2 linked regions of the Marinoscillum sp. 108 genome follow. The main gene of each other region encodes a partner of the protein of the gene in region 2 in a complex. Links are inferred from orthologs where the notes say so. Each region holds a gene or a part of one and is shown on either strand. Other genes may lie near its edges.

Region 1 (3,152 bases), on a different replicon or contig from region 2:
TACCTGATCCATATCCGAAACTTCAGCATTCGGCCATGTCAGCCCAGAGCTCAATGTCCATTTGGTCAACAACAAAAAGAAAACGGCGCATACAGTACCGCCCAGCACCACACTTCGGTGTTGGGTAAACACACCCTCATCACTTACTCGCTTGGTGAGCATAATTCCGAAAATAAGCAGTACAATGACCCCCCCGGCATAAATCATGATCTGCACCACCGCCATCAATTCCGCATGAAGCAGCACATAAGTAGCCGCCAGTCCCAACAATGAAATCACGAAAGCAAACGCCGCCCGAATGATGTTTTTGGTAAACAGGAGGTACAGGACGGGCACTACAATCATTAGTCCGAAAAACGCTGTAAATACATCACTTATCCCCATCGTCATCTTTTGGTTTCTTAGGAATCATCGGCCTGGGCTTAAACTTGGGCTTGTTCTCTGGCTTGTCAGTCTCGCCACCGGCGGCTTTGGGTTTCAATACTGGCTTCATCGCAGGTTTTTTCATGACCGGCCGAGGCTTTTCTGTCTCCGCTGGCTTAGTGGACTGCTCCTCATTAGCGGCAGGTTTTGGCTTCATGACCGGCTTTGCGCCAGCTGGTTTAGGTGCCATAGGTTTAGGGCGCATCACAGCTTTGGCTTTCACAGGCTCACGCTCAGAGTCCCCTTTCGCAGCAGCCTTGGCTGCCGCCTTTTTCTCCTCAAACTCTGCCAGTTCTTTTCGCTTCTGCGCGATCTCCGCCAGACTCATCTCAGCAAATGAGTACACATGATCATTCACATCAAACTCACTGAAATCATAAACCTTGGTCATGGTGAGACACTCCGTAGGACATACAGTCGTGCATAGGCCGCAAAAGCAGCATTTGGACATGTCTATGTCAAATTTCGCGGCGTGAATCCGTTTGGGTGTACCATCTGAGGTCATCCCAAAAGTCTCAGGAGCCAATATGGGGTCTATCTCGATACAATCTACCGGGCATACTTTGGCACACTTATCACATACAATACAGTCATCGATCTCATTATGCAGCCGATAGCGGGCATTGTCGGGCACAGGTAAAGACTCATAAGGATACTCCAGTGTCACGATCCCTTTGTCCGCATCAAAATACTTTTCATCGGCTACCCCTATGGGGGTTCTTGATTTTCTGGCATCCGCCAAATAGCCAAAAGTGAGCTTTAAGCCCTCACTCATGGTGCTAAATGCCTCTTTGATATTTTTAAAGTATCCACTCATAACATCCACAGTTTCCAAATGCCAACCACAAACAACAACAGAATAGCTGCCGGAGTTAAATATTTCCAAGATAATGACATCAACTGATCTACCCTTAGTCTGGGATAAGTCCATCGAATCATCATCTGCAGAAAAATGAAGAAAGTACCCTTACTTACCAGCCAAAATGCACCCCATACAGGGCCTGTAGTCCAGTCGGCCAGCTTTAGGACACCCATATTGGGCAAAGGTGTGTTCCAGCCACCAAAAAAAAGAATGGCCGCCAGAAAAGATACCAATAGCATCATGGCATATTCGGATAGCATGAATATACCCCAGCGAAAGCCACTATACTCAGTGTGATAGCCCCCGATCAGCTCAGACTCTGCCTCCGGCAGGTCAAAAGGCACCCTATTGGACTCCGCTAATCCTGAAATGAAAAAGATCAAAAACACTACCCACATAAAAGGCATGGTGAAGACGTTCCAGCTAAGAAAGCCACCAATACCGGTCACCTCCAAAGATGATATGCCCAGGAAGTAACGCGGAGCTTCTCCCAAAATACCCTGCTGCTGTGTAATGCTTTGGAGGTCCATGGTCTGCGCATACATCACCACAGCCAGCACCGACAGTCCGAGTGGTATCTCATAGGAAACAATCTGTGCTGCTGAGCGCATGGCGCCGTATAGGGAATACTTATTATTAGAACCCCAGCCAGCCATCAAAATCCCCAGAACATCTATGGAAACGATAGCCAGAAGGTAAAACACCCCTACCGAAAAGGCGGGAGGAAAGGCCTCAGTAGTCAAAGGGAGTGCCGCAAAACCTCCAAAAATAGAAGCAAATATGAGGATGGGCGCGAAAAGAAATAATGCTTTGTCAGCTGCCTTTGGCCGAATGTCTTCCTTCTGCAACATTTTCAACAGATCAGCTACTGTTTGAAACAAGCCCTTTGGGCCCACCTCCATCGGACCGAGGCGGTTTTGTACGAACGCAGCGATCTTGCGCTCACCGTACACGCCCACCACGACAAACCCCAATAAAAACGGCAAAAAGAATAAAAAAGTGATCATTAGCCCTAAAACATCGGTCTTTCTAAAAATGTTAGCGGCTAAGTTAAACGAAGACACTGACAAGCAGAAAAGTTTGCCTATTTCTCATCAAAGGACACCTCTCATTGGAAAATCATTAATATGAAATATGGATGTTCCTCAATCTTTGCAAGAATTAAAAAAAGAAATAAAATTATGCGATATCTTCCTTTTAAAATATAATATTCTGATTTTAATGATTAATTTTGTTCTGTTGTTATATAAAAACTGGAATTTACAGAACCATAAAACAGCAAAAATATGAAGAGGATATTAATGTTTTTTTTGGCCGTTACTGCAAGTACTGCACTACTGGCCCAGTCAGGAGATGAAGAGATGTTTCACTTCAGAGCCATGGAAGATAAACTGGATGATTCTGCCATTGATTTGGCATTCATCAGGGGTCACTTCATGGGAGAGGAAGTAGCTAAGAAACTTTACTTGCTCCGTGAGCGATACACCTGGGTAGAAGAAGAATCTTCGACCAACCCTACACCAAAAACCTATATAGATAAGCCTGCTATCTATAATTCGGTGAAGAAACTGGAGCGCTACTACAAAAAAGGAATCAAGAAAGGATATATCAAAGAGGAGATGGCCATTGCCGAGTTTCAACAAATTCTGGACATAGCCATCTTCATCAGAAACCAACAAACTGCGGAGTTTGAAGACTTATTGGGCCAACTCAAGGAAGATGAGCAAATTGTGGGGATGTACACTAAAAAAGTCCTTTTAAGCTATTAAATAAAAGATTTCTCCAATTTAGTCATGAGAGCCAGCGTTTGCGCTGGCTTTTTTATTGTCCTTTTTGGTAACTTCCGCATATTATGGCGCACCCAATT
Region 2 (4,338 bases):
AGTCAGCAAAATGCCAACAATCAGTATTTGAAATGTTTGATTTTTCCAGATCATAGTAACATGGGTTTGGTACTAAGACTGAAGCTGTATCAAAAACGCTGCAAGCTCTGAAAAATATTATCTATCTACCTCCCCCATGACAAAATCAAGGGAGCCAACAATGGCAATAAGGTCTGCGAGCATATAACCCCGGCTGATCTCAGGAAGCACAGACAGGTTCGTGAAGCAGCAGGAGCGCGCCTTGCAACGTAAAGCCTGGTCACTTCGTCCGTCAGTCCGGAAAAAGAAACCCAACTCGCCCTTTGGATTTTCTGCACGAATGTAAAAATCCTGAGCCTTCGGCCTGATCTTCTTCGGCACCATCTCACGTGGATCAAACTCCCGGGTGCGTTTATGATCTGAGGTCAATTGAGTCAGACATTGGTCAATAATTTTTAGGGATTCCTCGCATTCGCGAAAGCGGACCCAATTGCGATCCCAGCAATCACCTACCTCTCCCACGTGTCCTTCACCGATGGGTATTTCAAAGTCCAGTTCGGGATACACACTGTATCCATCCACCCGCCTGAGGTCAAACTTAAGGCCGGATCCACGCAGCATTGGGCCTGTCACCCCATAGTTGATGGCCAGGTCAAGCGGGAGGGTCCCAACATGGGCAGTACGATCTATGAAGATCTTATTGGAGATCAAAAGCTTTTCCAGGTCTCGGAGTTTGGGCTTCAAGTATTTTGAAAAGCTCACGCAGCGCTCTTCGAAGCCCACAGGCAAGTCATAAAACAACCCACCTATCCATACATAATTATAGAGCATTCGGGCACCAGAAGCCCATTCTAAAAGTCTGAGAATATGCTCACGATCGCGCATCATCCAGAGGAAAGGGGTAAATGCCCCGATATCCATGCCATAGGTGCCAATGGCCACAAAATGGGAAGCAAGCCTGTTTAACTCTGCTACCAACACCCTGATGTATTCCACCCGTTTGGGGATTCTCTCAGAGATGCCAAGCATACGCTCTATACCCATGGCGTAGGCATGTTCTGAGTTCATGGCTGCCACATAGTCCAATCGATCCACATAGGGAATCACCTGATTAAAGGGAACTGACTCAGCATGCTTTTCAAAACATCTATGCAGGTAGCCAGGGTGAGGCACCACATCCTTCACCATTTCACCATCGGTGATTACCTCCAGCCTGAGCACCCCATGAGTGGAGGGGTGCTGCGGTCCCAGATTGATCAGCATTTCCTCTTTTTTCAGACTCTCCGCTGTGTAAACTGACGGTTCTGAGTTTTTCAGATGATCCGGGTGGTATGTGTATTGAATGTTCAAGTGAGTGTTGGAATGATGATGATAAACCGTGATTTATTTTACTTTCGAGGGTCTAGTTAGGCGCTTCCTTCCTGTCGTATTTCACTGTCATGCCATGGTACTTCTCCTGTTCCTCATAATCCTTCCTCAAGGGGTGGCCTTCCCAGTCCTTGGGTAAGAGAATTCTCCTCAAATCTGGGTGATTATTAAAATGAATACCCAAAAGGTCATAGGCCTCCCGCTCGTGCCAGTTGGCCGTTTTCCAAATATCTGATACGGTATCAATATGAGGATTAGCTCTCTCCAAAGAAACCTTTAGCATCAGATGCAGATCATACGGGATGCTGTACAGGTTGTAAATTACCTCCATGGTGCCAGCTTCAGGGCCATTGTCAAGTCCGGTGAGGCACGAAAGCGAATCAAAATAAGTCTTCTCTCCAGCATGCAGCCAGGTACAAACTGCATGAATGGCTTCTGGTGCCACCAGCAAGGCCTGCGGCGTGGCATTCAAATCCTCACCAAGCATGGCCTCAGGAAACTGGTCGGTTACAAGTTGTTTGAGTTCTTGAAAGGTCATGATACAGTAGCTTTCTTCCTCTTCTCCATTAATTTTTTCAAAGCTTCCGGCTTCATCAGAGACTCCCCTCTGATCTTCTCCTGAAGTTTCATAAAGCCTCCGATCAACGCCTCTGGTCTGGGAGGACACCCTGGTACATACACATCCACAGGAATGATTTTATCCACACCCTTCACTACATGGTAACCATGCTCCCAATAAGGTCCGCCACAGTTGGAACAGCTGCCCATGGAGATCACATATCTAGGCTCCGCCATCTGCTCATAAAGTCTCCTTACCCGGTCGGCCATTTTAAAAGTGACAGTACCGGCCACCACCATCACATCCGACTGCCGTGGTGAAGCACGCGGCAACACCCCGAAACGATCCATATCATAACCCGAAGCATAGGCCCCCATCATTTCTATGGCGCAGCAGGCCAGGCCAAATCCCATCGGCCATATACTGGAAAGTCGTGCCCAGTTGAGCAGGTCATCTGCCTTGGTGACGATAATCCCCCCCTGTCCAAACTGCTGATCAAGTAGTCCCATCCTGCTTCCTTACTTTATATTCTTTTTGATTGATGTGCGCATAGGCCTTGAGTGGTATTTTCGATTTGAATTCTACCGCTTTTGATTTTGGTTTCACCCAATCGAGCATTCCATTGGCCCACACATAGATCAGACCCAAAAACAAAATTCCTATGAAAATGAAAGTCTCTATGAGGGAAAACATGCCCCACAGACCGCTAGTCTCAGCATTCATCTCTGGATCTGCAAATACCGTAGCCCAGGGAAACAAAAAAACCAACTCGGTTTCGAAAAGGAGAAAAATAAGCGCAACTACGTAAAATCGTATGTTGAAAATACTCCACGCAGACTTCACGGGGTCCTCCCCCGATTCGTAGGTGGTTTCCTTCTCCACATTGGGGCGAACAGGGCGCAATGCTTTTCCTACCAGCAGTGTGGTCATGATAAACCCTACACCCCCGATAATAAATAACAGAGCAACTCCAAATCCTGAAATCTCTAACATCCCTGAAAATTACACAATGATTAGAATTTTAACGGGTCGAAGTGCTTGAAGTGTCCGTTCATTCTGATTTTTTCTTTGGCCTTCTCTGCCCTCTCCAGTGCCGGTATCAGGTTTTCCAGGTGATTGATTACATAAGATTGCCGCTCACTTTCAGAGCTCATCTTCAGCAATTGGTACTCCTCCTCTGGCTTCAGCCCTATTTTGTGGATGACATCATACATCACCGCTGTTTCACCTAAACCGATTTCCTCCTCCATATGCAACCACTCAAAAAGCTCCCGGCACAGCTCTACTATCCTGATGGCCTTGGAGGCGTCGGTATCGTCAATACACTCAACCAACTCCACAGGACCGCCGGCGTATTGCTTGGTATCCCATGGATTTTGAAAATCAAGCACTTTGAAAATTCTCAGCCCGGAGGTCTTAATATCCATTCGCCCATCCTTATACAACTTAGATACCTCCACGATCTTTACTTCGGTACCGTACTCTATTCGGGTCTCCACATAGGAGGGAATACCAAAAGTAGTTTTTGTAAGCAGGCAGTCATTGATCAGTTGCTTATACCGGGGTTCGAAAATATGAAGGTTGAGTTCCTCCCTCGGAAATACCACCAAATTCAACGGAAATAGAGGAATATCTTTCACCATATCTACACAACGCCAGAGTAATCGGAGAGTTTTGAATAAATTTTAAAAAATTGATGACCTTAGCCAATCATCTCACATTTGTACGCCGTGAACAAAATACGTATTAATCAAGGCCGCATTTTACCCTGGCAATTCAGAATGGTCGGAACCCTCATTGTGCTCGGCTCGATGGCCTTTGCTTTGCTTCGACTCTCAGAATTTCCGGCCATTGTCATCTGCATAGCTATTTCATTTCTGATCCCTGCCATGTGGTCTGCCTATTACATTCTGGAAATAGACCCTGAGCAGAAAACCATCTCCGAATTTAGCTGGGTACTTAGCTTCAAGAATGGGAAAACCAAATCCTTTCAGGAAGTTGAGAAAATCTTTGTCAATGAAACCAAAAAGGCTCAACGGATGACTTCATGGTCAGGTCAGGTGAGAACTTCCAAATTCAATGAGTACATGGCCTTTCTGAAACTTGTAGAAGGAGACAAATACTTTCTGATCAGTGATCCGGACCCCGCCAATCTCATGAAACGATTAACTCCGATCTCAGAGAAACTGGGATGCGACATTCATGAAAACTATGAAAAAACATAGGCACCGGGGTGCCCATGTCGGCAATTCTTCCTTAGGTAGCCCAGACCTTACCGTTACCAGTCTCGCTCAAAGGGGAGCAGCCATGATACTCCACAGGAATGGCCTGATACTGCAATGCCTCGGTAGCCCCATATTCTGTGGTGTAGTACCCCACTATGGTTAACTCCTTAATGGTCCAGAAGAATGGACGCCCGTTCTCCCAATTTT

What was found. The genes of interacting proteins can lie anywhere in the genome.
Region 1: the proteins of nuoB (region 2) and GV030_RS09965 are in contact, whole or in part, in a crystal structure (PDB 6Y11), measured with the Thermus thermophilus proteins. The link is inferred for Marinoscillum sp. 108 from one-to-one orthologs. Residues at the interface, in WP_096411117.1 of Thermus thermophilus: Arg16, Glu17, Gly18, Leu24, Leu27, Val28, Trp30, Gly31, Arg32, Asn34, Ser35, Trp37, Thr54, Asp55, Ala56, Asp59, Ala61, Arg62, Phe63, Gly64, Glu66, Val67, Phe68, Arg69, Ala70, Ser71, Arg73, Gln74, Ala75, Asp76; in WP_096411122.1 of Thermus thermophilus: Arg36, Val44, Arg45, Met46, Gly47, Pro48, Asn49, Arg50, Val51, Leu57, Gln58, Ala61, Asp62, Ile64, Lys65, Ile67, Phe68, Lys69, Glu70, Ile72, Val74, Glu223, Ala224, Glu225, His233, Thr234, Glu235, Tyr236, Ser237, Trp241.

Annotation. Positions count from the first base shown.
Region 1 is NZ_LR734808.1:2,485,297-2,488,448, forward strand. What follows is about bases 265-3,152. They hold GV030_RS09965 (complex I subunit 1 family protein), read right to left. Parts: upstream 2,293-3,152; coding sequence 1,237-2,292; downstream 265-1,236. Other genes in these bases: GV030_RS09955 (NADH-quinone oxidoreductase subunit J), read right to left, coding at 265-384; GV030_RS09960 (4Fe-4S binding protein), read right to left, coding at 371-1,240; GV030_RS09970 (hypothetical protein), read left to right, coding at 2,572-3,054; GV030_RS09975 (gluconokinase), read left to right, coding at 3,138-3,152. In the rest of the region: more of GV030_RS09955, read right to left, coding at 1-264. UniProt on the Escherichia coli protein: NDH-1 shuttles electrons from NADH, via FMN and iron-sulfur (Fe-S) centers, to quinones in the respiratory chain. The immediate electron acceptor for the enzyme in this species is believed to be ubiquinone.
Region 2 is NZ_LR734811.1:36,647-40,984, forward strand. Bases 649-3,527 are described here. They hold nuoB (NADH-quinone oxidoreductase subunit NuoB), read right to left. Parts: upstream 2,416-3,527; coding sequence 1,882-2,415; downstream 649-1,881. Other genes in these bases: GV030_RS15435 (NADH-quinone oxidoreductase subunit D), read right to left, coding at 649-1,329; GV030_RS15440 (NADH-quinone oxidoreductase subunit C), read right to left, coding at 1,382-1,885; GV030_RS15450 (NADH-quinone oxidoreductase subunit A), read right to left, coding at 2,402-2,899; GV030_RS15455 (LON peptidase substrate-binding domain-containing protein), read right to left, coding at 2,920-3,527. In the rest of the region: GV030_RS15430 (hypothetical protein), read right to left, coding at 1-54; more of GV030_RS15435, read right to left, coding at 118-648; more of GV030_RS15455, read right to left, coding at 3,528-3,549; GV030_RS15460 (hypothetical protein), read left to right, coding at 3,637-4,131; GV030_RS15465 (gluconate 2-dehydrogenase subunit 3 family protein), read right to left, coding at 4,163-4,338. UniProt on the Escherichia coli protein: NDH-1 shuttles electrons from NADH, via FMN and iron-sulfur (Fe-S) centers, to quinones in the respiratory chain. The immediate electron acceptor for the enzyme in this species is ubiquinone.